2 regions of the Arthrobacter sp. CDRTa11 genome follow, and region 1 is predicted to be linked to the other one. Evidence: riboswitches for the same ligand, from Rfam matches in the RefSeq annotation. Region 1 holds a riboswitch; the other holds the start of a gene.
What was found. A riboswitch is a leader RNA that binds a small molecule or an ion and turns the genes downstream of it on or off. The one in region 1 is predicted to bind glycine.

Region 1 (8,752 bases):
ATGACCGCCCAGATATGCAGCAGGCCTTCGCGGATCTCCCCGGGAGTACGACTGTCCTCCTCGTTGACCCGCATCACGTCGCTGATGCCCAGCCCGGTTTCCCGGCAGTGCTCCAGCAGTTCAGCGGCAGTCCGGAACGGCAGGGGCAGTTCCTTCTTGGATTCCTCGAGTTCCTGCTGTGCCGCGTCCTCCTCGCCTTCGCGGACGATGAAACCGCCGCCCACGGAGAAGAACGTGGCGGTGTGCAGGACATTGCCCACTGCGTCCGAGACGGTGAAGGTCATGCCGTTAGTGTGGCGAGGCAGGATGGTGAGCGGCCGCAGCACCATGTCTTTCACCCCATACGGCAGCGGCACGGCCCCGGCCAACAGCAGGACACCCGTCTCCTCAACCGCGACAAGCCGCTCCTCCACCTCATCGGGCAGGATCAGCTCCGGATGAAACCCCTCCAACCCCAGCAGGATCGCGGTCATAGTGCCATGGCCGTGCCCGGTAGCAGCCAACGACCCATAAAGGTCCACCCGCAACCCCGCAACCCTGTCTAGGACGTGCTTGTCGTGGAGCTCCCCGGAAAACACCGCAGCGGCCCGCATAGGGCCCACCGTATGGGAACTGGACGGTCCGATTCCGATGGAGAAAAGGTCAAAGACACCAACGGCCATGCGCGTGGTTCCTAACTAGATAATCGTTGCAGGTGAGGTGGTGATGCCCCTGTGGGACCGGCATCCGGAAGCGTGCGTCTAAGGGAGCGTCACGTCCGCTTAGCGGGCGTCTACGCGACCGAGCACGCGGAGGATGCCGGTCCCACCGGGCAAAGGCGAGCACAAGCCGGAAGACCTTAGGACAGATTCGCGACGCCCGGGTATAGCGGATGGGCCGCGGCGAGAACCTCTACGCGGTGACGCAGCCCTAAAAGGTCCGCATCGGCGTCGGCCAATAAAGCCTCGGCGATGATGTCCGCGACCTCACGGAAGGCTGCTTCACCGAACCCTCGGGTCGCCAGCGCAGGGGTGCCGATCCGCAGCCCGGATGTAACCATGGGCGGGCGGGGGTCGAACGGCACGGCGTTGCGGTTCACCGTGATGTCGATTTCCGCGAGCCGGTCCTCGGCCTGCTGGCCGTCCAGTTCGCAGTTCCGCAGGTCCACCAGGACCAGGTGCACGTCGGTGCCGCCGGAGATGACGTTGATCCCCTTGGCGGTGACGTCCGGCTGGACCAGTCGCTCGGCCAGAATGCGGGCGCCGGCCAGGACGCGTTCCTGGCGTTCCTTGAACTCAGCGGACGCGGCGATCTTAAACGCTACGGCCTTGCCGGCGATGACGTGCTCCAGCGGACCGCCCTGCTGGCCCGGGAACACCGCCGAGTTGATCTTCTTGGCGATGGCGGCGTCGTTGGTCAGGATGATGCCGCCACGCGGACCGGCGAGGGTCTTGTGCGTGGTGGAGGTGGTGACGTGGGCGTGCGGCACCGGTGAGGGGTGCAGCCCGGCTGCGACCAGCCCGGCGAAGTGCGCCATGTCCACCATCAGGTACGCACCCACGGAATCGGCGATCCGGCGGAACTCGGCGAAGTCCAGCTGCCGGGCGTACGCGGACCAGCCTGCCACGATGAGCTGCGGCTTGTGTTCCTGGGCCAGGCGCTCCACCTCGGCCATGTCGATCCGGTGGTCCTCTTCGCGGACCTGATACGGGATCACGTTGTACAGGCGGCCGGAGAAATTGATCTTCATCCCGTGCGTCAGGTGGCCGCCGTGGGCCAGGTTCAGGCCCATGATGGTGTCGCCCGGCTTGATCAGCGCGTGCATCACCGAGGCGTTCGCCTGTGCACCGGAGTGCGGCTGCACGTTCGCAAACTCTGCGCCGAACAGGGCCTTTACGCGGTCGATGGCGAGCTGCTCGATCACGTCAACGTGCTCGCAGCCACCGTAGTACCGCTTGCCCGGGTAACCCTCGGCATACTTATTTGTCACCACCGAGCCCTGCGCCTGCATCACGGCTACGGCGGTGTGGTTCTCCGACGCGATCATCTCCAGGCCATCGCGCTGGCGGCCCAGTTCGTCGTCGATCTTCACCGCGATCTCCGGATCCAGGACCGACAGGTCCGCGTCCAGGCTCGGCGAAACAACCTGCTCGAATGCCGTCACGGCTGCCGGGTTCACAGTTCGCCACCGTTCGTTGCAGCGTATTCCTCAGCTGACATCAGCGGACCTTCTTCGGTCACGGCCACCCTGAACAGCCAGCCGGCACCATAGGGATCGTTGTTGATCAGGGCAGGATCACTGACAACGGCGTCGTTGATCTCCGTCACCTCACCGGTGACCGGCGAGTACAGATCGGACACGGACTTGGTGGACTCCACCTCGCCGCAGGTCTCTCCCGCGGTCACGGAAGCGCCGACGTCGGGCAGATCCACGTACACAATGTCACCCAAGGCGTCGGCCGCAACGGCAGAGATCCCAATCCCCGCAGGCCCCGCCCCATCCGAAGCAACCCACTCGTGCTCGGCCGAATACTTCAGTTCAGCAACTACTTTGCTCATGCTATTTCCTTAATTTGGTGTGAGAAGTGAGAGAGCGTTGGCCCAAACACTGCGTTAAGTGAGAGAGCGTCCAGGCCCCTTCGGGCCCGACGGGCCCCCGAGGGAGGCTTAATTGATCCGCTTGTAGAACGGCAGCGAAACAACTTCGAAGGGTTCCAATTTGCCGCGGAGGTCCACGTCGACGATCGTGCCCGGCTCGGAGTGCGCGACGTCAACATAGGCCAACGCCACGGGGTATCCGAGCGTCGGGCTCGGCTGGCCAGAGGTGACTTCGCCGATGAGTGTGCCGTCTTTGAGGACCGAATAGTGGGCGCGGGCAGCCCGGCGGCCGGTCCCTTTAAGGCCGACGAGCTTCGGGCCGATGGTCGACCCGACGCCCGCAGACTTGATGGCCGTCAGCGCTTTCCTGCCAACGAAATCGCTTTCCTTGGCCAGCGAAACAACCGGGCCAAGGCCTGCCGCATAGGCGTTCACGTAGCGGGAGAGTTCGTTGCCATAGAGCGGCATGCCGGCTTCGAGGCGCAGTGAGTCGCGGGCTGCGAGGCCTGCCGGGATGAGCCCGTGGCTTTCCCCGGCGTCGAGCAGCGCTTCCCAAAGGCCGGCTGCGTCCACATTCGGGATGTAGATCTCGAAGCCGTCTTCGCCGGTGTAGCCGGTGCGGGCGAGCAACAGCTCCTGCCCGTTGATATCCGCTTCAACCGCGGCGTAGTACTTCAGGTCCCTGACCAGCTGGTGCTGCCCGGCCGGGACCAGCGTCAGCAGGATCGCTTCCGCGTTCGGTCCCTGCACGGCGATCAGCGACGTCTCAGCGGAGGCGTCCCGAACGACGACGTCAAAGCCGGCCGCACGGTCCAAAAGCGCCGCCGCAACCACCTTCGCGTTGCCGGCGTTGGGGACCACAAGGTACTCGTCCACGCCGTCTTCGGGAGACGGGCGACGGTAGGAAATGAGGTCATCGATGATGCCGCCGTCAGTGTTGCAGATCAGCGAGTACTTCGCCTTGCCCACGGCAACCGCTGAAAGCTTTCCCACCAGCGCGTAGTCCAGGAACGCTGCTGCATCCGGCCCGCTGACCCAAACTTCGCCCATGTGGGAGAGGTCGAACAGGCCTGCTGCGTTGCGGACAGCGTGGTGCTCGGCGAGCTCGGACTCGTACTTGAGGGGCATCTGCCAGCCGCCGAAGTCCGTGAAGGACGCGCCGGCTTTTTTGTGCTGCTCGTAAAGGGCTGTGTAGTTCTCAGTCATGAGTCGCGTCCTTAGTTTTCGAGGTCTGCTGTGGTGTCCTCGAACGCTTCGAGGGGAGGGCAGGAGCAGACAAGGTTCCGGTCGCCGGCGGCACCGTCCACCCGGCCCACGGGCGGGAAGTACTTGTCCTGCTTCAGGTGCGGGACAGGGAATGCTGCCTGCTCGCGCGGGTACTCGCGGCCCCAGACGGAACTTACGACGGCGGCAGCTGTGTGCGGTGCGTTGCGCAGCGGCGACTTCTCCACAGTGAAATTACCGCTGGCCACCTGCTCGATTTCGGCGCGGATGATGATCATCGCTTCGATGAAGCGATCGATCTCAGCCAGGTCTTCGGACTCGGTGGGCTCCACCATCAGTGTTCCCGCAACCGGGAACGACAACGTGGGAGCGTGGAAGCCAAAGTCGATGAGGCGCTTGGCCACGTCCTCCGCGGTGACGCCGGTGCGGGCCGTCAGTTCGCGGAGGTCCAGGATGCACTCGTGGGCCACGAGTCCGCCTGCACCGGTGTACAGAACGGGGAAGTGCTCATCCAGCCGGGAAGCAACATAGTTCGCAGCGAGCAGCGCCGACTTGGTGGCGTCGGTCAGGCCCTGCCCACCCATGAGCTTCACGTACGCCCAGGAAATCGGAAGGACACCGGCGGAGCCAAAGCGCGAAGCGGAGATGGCCACGCCCCCGCCTGAGGAAGCCTTGTTCGCGTCGCCGGGCATGAACGGTGCCAGGTGTGCCTTGGCTGCCACCGGGCCAACGCCCGGACCGCCGCCACCGTGCGGGATGCAGAAGGTCTTGTGCAGGTTCAGGTGCGAGACGTCGCCGCCGAACTTGCCCGGCTGGGCCAGTCCCACCAGGGCGTTCAGGTTGGCGCCGTCCACGTACACCTGTCCGCCGGCCTCGTGGATGGCGTCGCAGACCTCGCGGACGTCAGCGTCGTACACGCCGTGCGTGGACGGGTAGGTGATCATGATGCAGGACAGGACGTCCTTGTTCGCCTCGATCTTGGCGGTCAGGTCTGCGTGGTCGATGGTCCCGTCGGCAGCCGTGGCCACCACAACAACCTTCATGCCGGCCAGCACGGCTGAGGCAGCGTTGGTGCCATGCGCGGAGGCCGGGATCAGGCAGACGGTGCGCTGCTCGTCGCCGCGGGACAGGTGGTAGCCGCGGATGGCCAGCAAACCTGCAAGCTCACCCTGGGAACCGGCATTCGGCTGGATGGACACCTGGTCGTAGCCGGTGATTTCGGTGAGGTCCGCTTCCAAGCCTTCAATCAGTTCGCGCCAGCCCGCCGTCTGGGAGTCCGGAGCAAACGGGTGGATGGAGGCGAACTCCGGCCAGGAGATGGCTTCCATCTCAGCCGTGGCGTTCAGCTTCATGGTGCAGGAGCCCAACGGAATCATGGTGCGGTCCAGCGCGAGGTCCCGGTCGGACAGCTTGCGGATATAGCGCAACAGCTGCGTCTCGGAACGGTGCGTGTTGAACACCGGGTGCTGCAGGAAATCGGACGTACGCACAACGCCGGACGGCAGCTCAAAGCCGGCAGCGGACTTCACGGGACCGGCGCCAAAGGCGACTGCCACTGCGGACAGGACATCCGGCGTCGTGGTTTCATCCACGGAGACGCCAACGGTGTCAGCGTCGATGAGCCGCAGGTTGATGCCGCGGGCTTCGGCGGCGGCGATGACCTTGTCCGCCTTGCCGGGGACGCGAACCGTGAGGGTGTCGAAGAAGGACTCCGAGACAAGTTCGCGGCCGGCGGTCTTGAGTGCCGTTGCCAGAGTCCGGGCGTGGCCGTGGACGGTTTCGGCGATCGCCGTCAGGCCTTCGGGGCCGTGGTAGACCGCGTACATCGAGGCAACGATTGCGAGCAAAGCCTGGGCCGTGCAGATGTTGGACGTGGCCTTTTCGCGGCGGATGTGCTGCTCACGGGTCTGGAGGGCCAGCCGGTAGGCAGGCACCCCGGCGTTGTCCCTGGACACGCCAACGATGCGGCCCGGCAGCGTGCGCTCCATGCCTTCGCGGACGGCCATGTACGCGGCATGCGGGCCGCCGAAGAACAGCGGGACGCCAAAGCGCTGTGCCGTTCCGACGGCGATGTCGGCACCTTGCTCGCCCGGGGGCGTGATGAGCGTCAGCGCCAACAGATCGGCGGCAACTGTGACCAGTGCGCCGCGTTCCTTGGCGGCAGCGATCACCGCTGAATGATCGAACACGCGGCCCGAAACACCGGGCTGCTGGAGGACCACTCCGTTGATGTCGCCGTCGGGCAAGCCCTGGCTCAGGTCCGCGATCTCCACCTCAAAGCCAAGTGCCTCAGCGCGGCCCTTCACGATGGCGATGGTCTGCGGGAGGCAGTCAGCGTCCAGGACTGTCTTGCCGGCGGCGGCGGACCTGGACTTCTTGGCCCGGCGCATCAACAGCACGGCCTCGGCCACGGCCGTTGCCTCATCCAGCAGGGAAGCGTTGGCCACCGGAAGTGCGGTGAGGTCCTGCACCATGGTCTGGAAGTTCAGGAGCGCTTCTAGGCGGCCCTGCGAAATTTCGGGCTGGTACGGCGTGTACGCGGTGTACCAGGCCGGAGCTTCCAGGATGTTGCGGCGGATGACCGGCGGCGTGACGGTGTCGTAGTAGCCCTGGCCGATCATTTGGATGGCGGTCTTGTTCTTGGCGGCGAGCCGGCGCAGTTCGGCCAGGACCTCAACTTCGCTGAGCGCGTCCGTGCCGCTTGGAAGAGTCAAGGGTGAGGACTGACGGATGGAATCGGGGACGGCCACGTCTACCAGGCCGTCTACGGAGTCGTAGCCGATTGCCTTGAGCATGGTGTCAACGTCGGCCTGGCGCCGGGCGCCGATGTGCCGGTCCGCGAAAGCGGTGGGGGTTGATTGAACAGTCAAGAGGAACTCCATGATTCAGGCGCCCAGTGAGCGCCACGATGATGTGGGTTCCTCCCCGCTCTGTATTGGACCTGAGAGATTCCGCAGATTGTGTTCTGCTTGCACCGTCGGTGAGCCCGATTATCGGACTGCTTTCCAGAGTTGCCTCGCCGCGGCGGTACATGGGCCTGAGAGATTCCTGGGGAGGATTTGCTCCTACGGCGCCTGACTGGATGTACCGGCAGGACTCTCCCGCCGCAGTTCAAAAGCGTTGCGCCACCCTTGAGGGGTGGCACGGTTCACACCATAGCGGGTATTTCTGCAAGTACGCAAGGCCAGGTTTGACTGGCCAGAGACTTGGCGGCGGATTAGCTCCGCATCGCCTCGTGAATCTGCAGCGCGAACCACAACTGGGCAACCGTGGACGTTTCACCCATGTCCAACCCCGTCAGTTCACCGATTTTCCGGATCCGGTAAATGATGGTTTGCCGGTGCGCGAACAGGGCAGCGGCCGTCTTTTGCCACGAACGCTGCGAGTCCAGATACGTCCTCAGCGTGACTATCAGATCGCCTTCCTGGCTCTGCTCGTAGTCAAAAATCGGGCCCAAAAGGCGCCGGACCAGGGCAGTTCCTTCCTCAAAGCCGGTCAGCCCCAGCCAAGACGGACCTTGCGCATAGCGGGCCAGGCCCAGCTTGTTGGCGCGGGCCGATCCCAGCGCCCAGAGGGACTCCTGCAATGCCCGCTGAATGCCGGCAACCGTCGTCGGGGCACTGATGCCCAGCGCGGCGCCGGACCCGGCACAGTGCACCAGCACGTCGTCGGCCACATCCGCCGGAACCACCACGTGAAGCCTGTTGTTCCGCCTTAAGGAGGCGGCTGAAATTCCGTGACGCCAAAGTTCGATGTGGACGTTAGCCAGCTGCGCGCCGTCGTCCGCGGAGATTGAGGCGACCATAAAGTCCTGCGCCGGGACGCCAAAAACCGCCAGCCGGCTTTCCATCTCCGCTGTCCCCAGCCGGCCGTCTATAGCCTGCAGCAGGAACTCACCCGCCAGCCGGTGCTGCCCTTCCAGCGACAGGACGATGCGCGAAAGCTGGAGTCCCAGCACGGTTGCCGCATGCAAAAGTACGACGGCGTCCGGGTGCGGTTCGCTCCTGGGCAGCACCACAAGGAGCGCGTTGGCGTGGGTGGGGATGTCCATGGTCAACACGTGGCGGCCCCTGACCCGATGCCACTGGAAGTTCTTGCCAGCCAGGGACACCTGCCCGGAGAGCGGCGCCCACTCGTCCGCGAGGAACACCGGCAGTGATTGTCCGTCAGGATGCCACGGGTGAAGGCAGCGGTGATCCACCACAAAGAGCTCAGCGTCCAGTTCCGTCGCCAATCTTTGGACGAGGCTCTGCCAATGGTTCTCGGAGGCCCCCGCCGTTCTCAGCAGATCGTAAACCCGGGCAGTCTGCCGCAGGCGCCTGGACTCTTCGAGCAGGGAAGACTCAGCAACCGAGCGGGCGATCGCGATGAACGGCAACGGGTAGGGGATGTTGATCAGCGGCAGCGGGAGCCGGTCGCAGGCCTCCAGGAACTCCGGAAGCAGCGGCGGCGCATGCATCTTCTCGCCGATGGCCAAGGCGCTGGCACCTGAATCCATCAGGGCCTCTGCGAGCGCCACCTGCCCCTCGGCATCGGCGGGGATGGACATGCCGTTCGTCATCATGAGTTCGCCACCGGTGACCCATTCCCACAGCCGGGGCAGGTCCGAGGTGTGGGCCCACGTGATGCGGTTGTCCTGGCCGGCCGTACCCGCGAGGAAGGTGAGCCCCAACTGCGGTTCAGCCACAAGTTCGGCAACGGTGATTGCCATCGGATTCCGTCCTGGTTCCTTGATTCCGGGGCCTCTTGGAGCGGTACTTAGACATTCGTCTAAACGCCTCGGCCATTTGTAGTCAATGTAGCGCTATCCGCGGTGATCCGCGTCACCAACAATGGAATTACCTACTTCCCGCTCAACGGCGAGCACCCCTCAACCCAAGGATCCCGGCATGACAACGCACCAGCCCATCGGCCCTGTCGACGCAACCAAAGTCCCCCGGTATGCAGGCCT
Region 2 (8,752 bases), 1.6 Mb from region 1:
ATGATGGGGGAAGCCAGGGCGGTAAAGATATTTTCCTGGTTGTCGGGGTTGCTGAGTCCGTTGCCGGTATCGCCGATGCCGGCGAACATCATGGTGGAGATGCTGATCAGCAGGTAGATGCCCAGGACGATTACGGCGGTCAGGGTCCCGGCCAAACCAGCCGTCTTCTTGCCGTTGGTGGTTTCCTCGTTCACGGTAAGGCATACATCCCAGCCCCAGTAGACAAAGATGGAGAGCGAGATGCCCGCCGCGATCTGGCCGAACGTCTCGATCTTGGTGACGTCAAACCATTCCCAGCTGAACGGGATGGCTGTTTCGGACGTGGACCAGTTGGCGAAGGCCATGGTTACGAAGAGGCCCAGGACCAGCAGCTGGAACCCCACCAGGCCGTACTGCACCAGTTTGGTGGTGTGCATGCCGCGGTAGCTGATCCACACCGCCAGGGCCACGAAGACGAAGCAGGTCAGCACGTTCAGCGGCTTGTTGGCGGCGAGCTCGGCCAGCTCCGGTGAACCCGTGAGCTGGGAGAGGAAAAGGTAGAAGAAGTCCACTGCCACGGCGGCCAGGTTGGACAGCACAATGATGTTGGCCGCAAGGAGCCCCCAGCCGCCCATCCAGCCAACCCACGGGCCGAAGGCCTTGGTGACCCAGGTGAAGGTGGTGCCGCTGTCCGGGGAATCGGCATTGAGTTCCCGGTAGGCCAGCGAGACCAGGATCATGGGGATGAATCCGATCAGGAAGATGACCGGCAATTGGAGCCCGGCCTCATTGATGGTGGGGCCCAGGGCGCTGGTCAGCGTGTAGGCGGGCGCGATGGTGGAGATGCCAAGGACCACCACGGCCAGGAGGCCCAGCTGGCCACCCTTCAGTCCCTTGGCGCTGATGCCGTGGGCCGTGCCGGGGGCGTCGGCCCCGGTGCTGTCAGCTACTCCGGTTGCGGTGCTGTTACGGATGGTGTGGGTCATGTCCGTACTTTCTCGAGGGCAGCAGGCTGCTGTTGGGTGATGCAGTGGATACCGCCACCGCGGGCGAAGAGTTCCCGTGCGTCAATACTGACGATCCGGCGTCCGGGATAGGCCTCGGCCAGGATCTGGAGGGCCTTGTCGTCGTTGGGGTCGCCGAAGCTGCAGGCGATGACGCCTCCATTGACCACCACATGGTTGATGTAGCTGTAGTCCACAAAGCCTTCGTCGTCTGTCAGGGCCTCGGGAGCGGGAACCTCCACGACGTTCCACTCGCGGCCGGCAGCGTCGCGCGTGGTGCGCAGGTAGCTGATGATGTCCCTGCAGACGTCGAAGTCAGGGTGTGCCGGATTCCGCTGCGAGTGGACCAGCAGCGTGCCGGGGGAGGGGATGGCTGCCACGATGTCCACATGCCCGCGGGTGCCGAAACGTTCCGAGTCCCGGGTCAGGCCGCGGGGGAGCCAGATGACGTGCGTGGCGCCCAGCGTGCGGGCCAGTTCGGCTTCCACATCGGCCTTGCTCAGGCCGGGGTTGCGCCCCGGGTCCAGCTGGACGGTCTCGGTGACCAATACTGTTCCCTCACCGTCCACCTGCAGCCCGCCGCCCTCGTTCACCAAGGGGGACACCACGTGGTGGGACCCGGAGCGGGCGGAAATTTCGGCGGCGATCAGGGCGTCCTTGTCCCAGCGGGCCCAGTCCTGCGCACCCCAGCCGTTGAAAACCCAGTCGACGGCGCCGCGGCAGCCGTGCTGGTCAAGAACAAAGGTGGGGCCGATGTCCCGCATCCAGGCATCGTTCAGCGGGGCGGCAAGCACCTCAATGTCCGGGTGCAGATAGCGGGCTGCGGTGTCGACGTCGTCGGGGTTTACCACCATGGTGACCGGTTCGAACTCGACGGCGGCATTGGCGACAGCTGCCCAAGTTGACCGGGCCGCGTGGGCGGCTTCCTCGGAATCGCCGAGCGTGTAGCCGCCGGTCGGGAAGGCCATCCAGAGGCGTTCCTGCAGGGCTGTTTCGGCTGGCATGCGCCAGGTGCTCATGCTGTTGCCTCCAGATAGGCCTGTGCTTCTCCGCCCAACGGCTGGCCGGGGCGGACGGGTTCGGTGAGCCGTCCATACGTGTCCGGACGCCGTGTGGCCAGGAACGGGAAGAGAGTCAGCCAATCCCGCCGCTGGTCAAGGTCAAGGTCTGCCACCAGCACAGCGGACTGGTCGCGCGGCGCCTGGACCAGGATCCGGCCGTACGGATCTGAGATGAAGGAGGAACCATAGAAGTTCAATGTTCCTTCGTTGCCCCAGCGGTTGGGCGCCACCATAAACAGGCCGTTGGCGATGCCGTTGCCCACGATCACCTGCTGCCACAGCGGCTGCGTGTCCAGGTCCGGGTGGTCAGGTTCAGAGCCAATGGCAGTGGGGTAGACCAGGATTTCGGCACCGCCGAGGGAGTAAAGCCGGGCCACTTCAGGGAACCATTCGTCCCAGCAGGTGGGCATGCCCAGCCGTGCGCCATTCAGCTCGGCGGGCGAGTGGACCTCGTAGGCGTCGGCGGCTGCGGGACCTCTGCGGAAGAATTTGTCCTCGTAATAGCCAGCCGTAACGGGAATGTGCAGCTTGTGTGTACGGGCCAGGAGTTCGCCCTCAGGCGAGACCAGGATGGCCGTGTTGAGGCCGAGCCCGTCATCCGAGCCGTCCGGGTTGTCCGCGCGCTGATAGAGCGAGGCATGGACGCTGACGCCGTGACGGCGTGCTGATGCGGCGGCGAACTGGAAGGTGGGTCCCGTGAGGAGATCCTCGGCAGCGTCCGAGGGCCTGGGCCGCACCACTCCCGGCCGGGACGTGTCGTTGACCGGCAGGGTGTCTGCCGGGTAGCGCGAGAGCGTCAGTTCCGGCAGGAACACCACCGTGGCTCCAAGCCTGGCGGCCCGGCTGATGCCCTCGTCGAGTTCGGCGCGCAGGACGGCATCGTCTGCGTGCCAGCGGTGTTGCACCACTCCCACCCGGAGGGCGGGGCGATCGGACGGCGTTGTCCGTGCAGGGGACGCTGGTGCATCAAGGCAGGAAATTTCAATCATGTGGCTACTCCAGTGAGACGATCGTCACTAAATGAATGACGTTCATTTAGTATGGAGGGTCGGCGGCTTTAGCGCAAGACCCGAAATGAATCACGTTCTTTTATGTCCCCGGGAAGCAAATTGGTAAGCTTACTGAGAAATTCCGTCCCACCCTCCTGTGGCCATGCAGGGGGCTGATAGCGTCGGGACTGCTGGACCAATCGAGGAGGACTTATGAAAGCTTCACCGACCCTGACCAATAACCTGCAGGCTGTACTCGCGGACCTGATTGAGCTGCACATCCAGGGCAAGCAGGCCCACTGGAACATCGTGGGGACCAATTTCCGGGACCTCCATCTGCAGCTGGACGAGATTGTCGAAGCCGGCCGCCAGTTTGCGGACGACCTGGCGGAGCGCATGCGCGCACTGCATGCACTCCCGGACGGGCGCAGCTCCACCGTGGCGGCTTCCACCAATCTGCCGGCGTTCCCCGAAGGCCTGATCAACACCAAGGACGCGATCGAGCGAACCGTGGCAGCCCTGGAAGCGGCGGTGGGAACCATGCGGAAGGTTCATGACGAAGTGGAGGAGGAAGATCCCACTACTGCCGATCTCCTCCATGAGTTCATTGCCAGGCTTGAGCAGTTCGCCTGGATGGTTAACGCAGAAACCATGAAGGCCACGGCCAGCGTCACAGCCCCAGATACCCCCTAGGACACTGGCGCTCCTGGATCAGGCGCCCGGTACCGGAATCATTCCGGCGCCGGGCGCTTTTTTTGTGCCGGGGGTTGACTTCCTGCCTTCCACCAACATACTTAAGCATGTGCTTAACAATAGTTCCGAGGCAGACCTGGACCTTGTTTTCCAGGCGCTCGCCGATCCGACCAGGCGGGCCATCGTGGTCCGGCTTTGCATCGGCCCGGCATCCGTCTCGGAACTCGCCAGGCCTTTCACCATGAGCCTGCCGGCAGTTGTGCAGCACCTCCAGGTCCTGGAAAACAGCGGCCTGGTGAAGAGTCAAAAGATCGGCCGGGTACGGACCTGCAGCATCGTTCCGGCCACCGTCAGGCTGGCCGAAAGCTGGCTCGGCGCCCGCCGGACCGCCAGCGAACGCATCCTGGACCGGCTGGAGGCGTTCCTTGCCGCCGAACCTGAAGCCACAGAGCTGAAAGTTCCCGAAACGCCTGATCCGAGTAATCCACACACCAAGACATTCCCTCCGAATCCACCCAGGAGCACATGATGAGCAGTCCCCTTACCCACGCCAGCTTCACCATCGAGCGCAAGCTCAGCGTCCCGCCGTCGCGCGTTTTCCACGCCTTTTCCGACTACGAGACCAAAAAGAAGTGGTTCGGCGGCCCCGCTGAATGGGTCCAGGGCGAATCCAGCCTGGACTTCCGCGTCGGCGGGCGGGAGACAGGTGTCGGCGGGCCCGAAGGCGGGTTCGTCTCCACCATGCACGCCGTCTATCACGACATCGTCCAGGATGAGCGGATCGTATACACCTACGAAATGCTGCTGAACGGCGAGCGGTCCTCCGTTTCGTTGTGCACCCTGGAGTTGGACGCCGACGGCCAGGGAACCATCCTGACGCTCACTGAACAGGGCGTCTACTTCACGGAGGAGGACCAGGTGGCGGGCCGCAAGGAAGGCACCGAAGGCCTGATGGACGCCCTCGTCACCTACCTCGAGGGACACTGACGTCCACCGGCGTTCGATGGGGCGGCTCCTAGCGCGCCGTCGGGACTTTTCGGAGCACGACGGCGGCAAGGACTGCCGCGGCCGCCATCAGTACCAGCGCGATGGCTGCCGTGATGTGGACGCCGGAATCGAACGCCGCCCGGGACGCCTCCCGCACGGCTGTGGCAAGTGGTCCCGGGAGGGTGCCGGCCAGTTCCATGGCACCGGCCAGGGTCTCCCCGGCCCTGTCCGCGGCTGTGTGGGATGTGGCTTCCGCCAGTCCTGCCGGCAGCCTGAGGTTTTGCTGGTACGACGCCGTCAGGATGGAGCCCAGGATTGCCGTTCCCAGCACCGACCCCACCTCATAGCCTGTTTCGGAGATGGCGGCGGCGGCCCCGGATTTTTCGGCCGGCGCGGAGCCCAGGATGAGGTCGTTGGAGATGGTTTCCGCGGTCCCAACGCCCAGTGCCAGGATGAACAGTGCGCCCAGCAGGAGGGCAGGTCCGGCACTGTGATCGCCCACGGTGACCATAAGGTAGCCGCCGGCACTGAGGGAGAGGCCGCCCGCCACCACAAAGCCCGGCCTTATCCGGCGGACCAGCGGCACGGCAACCAGCCCGGCCGTCACCGTGGCGAGCAGCGCCGGAATCATGGCGACGCCCGCGGCGGACGGTGACATCCCTTCCAATAGCTGGAGGTGCTGGGCCAGGAACAGGATAAAGCCGTTGAAGGAAAAAAGCGCCAGCACGTTGGCAGAGATGGCCGTGCTGAAGACCCTGTTGCTGAACAGGGACATGTCCAGCAGGGGGTTGGCCAGCCGTTGCTGCCGGCGGACAAAAACGAATCCCATGGCCACCCCGAAGGTGACGGAAGCCAGCGGCATGACGCCGAAGCCCTCGGTGGCCACCTCCTTGATGCCGTAGACCACAGGGACCATGACCAGCAGGGACAGCAGCATGCTGGGGACGTCCACGCGGCCGGGCCGGGGATCCCGAGATTCGGGGATGAAGGCGGGGCCGAACGCCAGCAGCGGAAGCATGATGGGCACGGCAACCAGGAGCACCGCTCCCCACCAGAACTGTTCAACTAGCCAGCCGCCAAAGATGGGACCCAGGGCCGCGCCGCCGGAGAATCCTGCTGCCCAGATGGCGATCGCCAGCCGGCGGCGGTTGGGATCCGGAAAGATATTCCGGATCAGCGACAGGGTGGACGGCATCAACATGGCACCAAAGAATCCCAGTGCTGCCCGGCCCGCAATCAGCCACTCGGCGCTGGGTGCGAAGGCTGTTGCGGCTGAGACCAGCGCGAACCCGATGCTGCCCACCAGTAGCAGCCTGCGGCGTCCAATCCTGTCGCCCAGGCTTCCCATGGCCACCAGCAGCCCGGCAAGCACCAGAGGATAAGCGTCCACGATCCACAGGAGCTGGACTCCCGTGGTTTCCAGGCTGCGTGCAATCGCCGGGAGGGCGAACGTCAGGGCCGTGTTGTCCACGGCGATCAGCAGCACGGGGAACATCAGCAGGCCCAGGGCAAGCCAGTCGCGCCAGGGCGCTTTGGATCCCGGTGCCTGGGGCGTGCGGGAGCGGGCCGGGAGCTGGTTTGCCAGCGCTTCAGGGGCTTTCCGGAGGGAAGTTGCGGACGAGGTCATGACATAACTGTACCGTCCAGACGGTATAGTTATCAATTTCGGGGGCGGGACCGTGCATGATTGAAGCCATGGCCAGAAAACCCGTAGCCCGCGAGGCTGTTCTCGATGCTTTTGAATCCCTGCTGATCGAGGTGGGCGAGCGGGCCGCCACCCTTGATGCGGTCGCTAAGCGGGCAGGAGTCTCCAAGGGCGGGTTGCTGTATCACTTTCCGAACAAGGAAGCCCTGATCGAGGTGCTGCTGGACAGGCTGGATGAGCTGGCAGCCGCCGACGCCGACGCCATGGCCGCCGCCGATGAGGGAGCGGCCGCGTACTTCATCAGGTCTTCGGTGTGGGCAGATACACCCCTTGACCGTGCCATTGTTGCTGCCACCAGGCTCGCCGAGGTGGCCCATGAGGAAACACGTCAGCGCTTCGCGGCAATCCAGCAGCGTTGGCTCCGGGAGATTGCCGCCGACGTTGGCGCGGCCATGGCCAAACCGGTGCTGTACATGGGCGACGGGCTGTACTTCAACGCCATGCTTTCCGTGGGGCCCGTTCCTGCCCAAGAGACGGCGGCCGACGTTGCGGGCCTGCTGGCCGCGCTGGACCGGCTCCGCAGCTGAGTCCGTATCCTCTGAGCCCGTATCCTGATGGGTCCGCGGCATTTGCCCGAACGCGCACGGCATAGGACAATTGGACCGTGTGTGGGCCCGGTAACGGCCACCATGAACAACATCATCCAACTGAATAGCCTTTGATCTGCGGCGGGAGAGTCCTGCCAGTAGGTACAGCAGGCGCCGTAGGAGCAAACCCTCCCCAGGAATCTCACAGGCCCATGTACCGCCGCGGCGAGGCAACTCTGGAAAGTAGCAGGCAGTCCGCCTGGCGTGTCCCGGAACCATCCGGAATACCAGGACAGCTGTGCTCACCGACGGTGCAAGCGGGTCCTGCGGAAGCAGGGCAGGCGGAAACTCTCAGGTCCAATACAGAGCGGGGAGGAACCCAATCGATGTGGCGTACCCTCGCCGCCTTAGTACATGGAGTTCCTCGTGACTGTTTCTCCGGCCTCCGCCAGCCCGGCACCCGCTGCCCAGGCCCCCGCAAGCCCGGCCCTCGCCCCGACCTTCCCAGCCGTCGCATCCTTTGTTGACCGGCACATCGGCTCACGCCGCCAGGACGACGTCGACGCCATGCTCAAGGCTGTTGGCTATGACTCCGTTGATGCACTCGTGGACACAGCAGTTCCCAAGGACATCCGCCAGGACTCGCCGCTGGAGCTCACCCACGCCCTGAGCGAGGTGGAAACCCTCGCCGAATTGCGGAAGCTCGCCGCGAAGAACAAGACCGCCGTGCAGATGATCGGCCAGGGGTATTACGACACCGTGACGCCGCCGGTGATCCGCCGCAACATCCTCGAAGGCCCGGCCTGGTACACGGCGTACACGCCGTACCAGCCGGAAATTTCGCAGGGCCGGCTTGAGGCGCTGCTGAACTTCCAGACCATGGTGCAGGACCTCGTGGGCCTGCCCATCGCCAACGCGTCCCTGCTGGATGAAGCCACCGCCGTGGCCGAAGCCGTGCTGATGATGCGCAGGGCAAATAAGGCCACGGGCCAGAACGCAGGCGCCCGCGACGGGAAAACCGTCCTGGATGCCGACTGCCTCCCGCAGACCATCGCCATTGTGAAAGGCCGCGCCGCGGCACTGGGCTTTGAGGTCCAGGTGGCTGACCTCGCCAAGGGACTTCCCGACGGCGTTATCAACGGCGTGGTGCTCCAGCAGCCCGGCGTCTCCGGCCGGGTTTTCGACCACAGCTCCGTTATTGCCGACGCCAAGGAACGCGGCGCGCTGGTCACCGTGGCTGCCGACCTCCTGGCCCTGACGCTGATCACGCCTCCCGGTGAGCAGGGGGCCGACATCGCCGTTGGCTCAGCCCAGCGGTTCGGCGTCCCCCTGTTCTACGGCGGACCGCACGCCGCCTACATGGCCGTGCAGAAGGGCCTTGAGCGTTCCATGCCTGGCCGCCTGGTGGGCGTCTCGAAGGACAACGCCGGCGTTCCCGCGTACCGTCTTGCCCTGCAGACCCGCGAGCAGCACATCCGCCGCGAAAAGGCCACCTCCAACATCTGCACAGCCCAGGCGCTGCTGGCCATCGTGGCCTCCATGTACGCCGTTTACCATGGTCCGGAAGGGCTCAAGGCGATCGCCCTGGCTGCGCACACCCACGCCAGGACCCTTGCCGCATCACTGAGCGCAGCCGGGCTTGACGTCCTGCACACCAGCTTTTTCGACACCGTCACGGTTTCCGTACCGGGCAAGGCTGCCGGGATTGTTGCCGCGGCCGAAGCCAAGGGCATCAACCTTCGCAGCATCGATGCCGACACAGTGGGCTTCTCCACGGATGAAACCACCACGCCGGAAATCGCCGCCC

Region 2: it holds a riboswitch for glycine, as region 1 does, so the genes downstream of both, gcvP (aminomethyl-transferring glycine dehydrogenase) here and gcvP (aminomethyl-transferring glycine dehydrogenase) in region 1, are expected to answer to the same signal.

The regions. Positions count from the first base shown of each region.
Region 1 is NZ_CP044532.1:4,556,166-4,564,917, forward strand. Features, by position in the region: gene F8G81_RS20655 (L-serine ammonia-lyase) at 1-662, opposite strand, end outside; gene glyA (serine hydroxymethyltransferase) at 839-2,158, opposite strand; gene gcvH (glycine cleavage system protein GcvH) at 2,155-2,538, opposite strand; gene gcvT (glycine cleavage system aminomethyltransferase GcvT) at 2,647-3,783, opposite strand; gene gcvP (aminomethyl-transferring glycine dehydrogenase) at 3,795-6,671, opposite strand; glycine riboswitch at 6,817-6,915, opposite strand; gene F8G81_RS20680 (PucR family transcriptional regulator) at 7,019-8,512, opposite strand; gene speB (agmatinase) at 8,691-8,752, shown strand, end outside.
Region 2 is NZ_CP044532.1:966,989-975,740, forward strand. Features, by position in the region: gene F8G81_RS04505 (APC family permease) at 1-965, opposite strand, end outside; gene F8G81_RS04510 (agmatine deiminase family protein) at 962-2,002, opposite strand; gene F8G81_RS04515 (nitrilase-related carbon-nitrogen hydrolase) at 1,999-3,033, opposite strand; gene F8G81_RS04520 (Dps family protein) at 3,247-3,726, shown strand; gene F8G81_RS04525 (ArsR/SmtB family transcription factor) at 3,836-4,255, shown strand; gene F8G81_RS04530 (SRPBCC family protein) at 4,255-4,713, shown strand; gene F8G81_RS04535 (MFS transporter) at 4,742-6,340, opposite strand; gene F8G81_RS04540 (TetR/AcrR family transcriptional regulator) at 6,409-6,945, shown strand; glycine riboswitch at 7,078-7,175, shown strand; gene gcvP (aminomethyl-transferring glycine dehydrogenase) at 7,360-8,752, shown strand, end outside.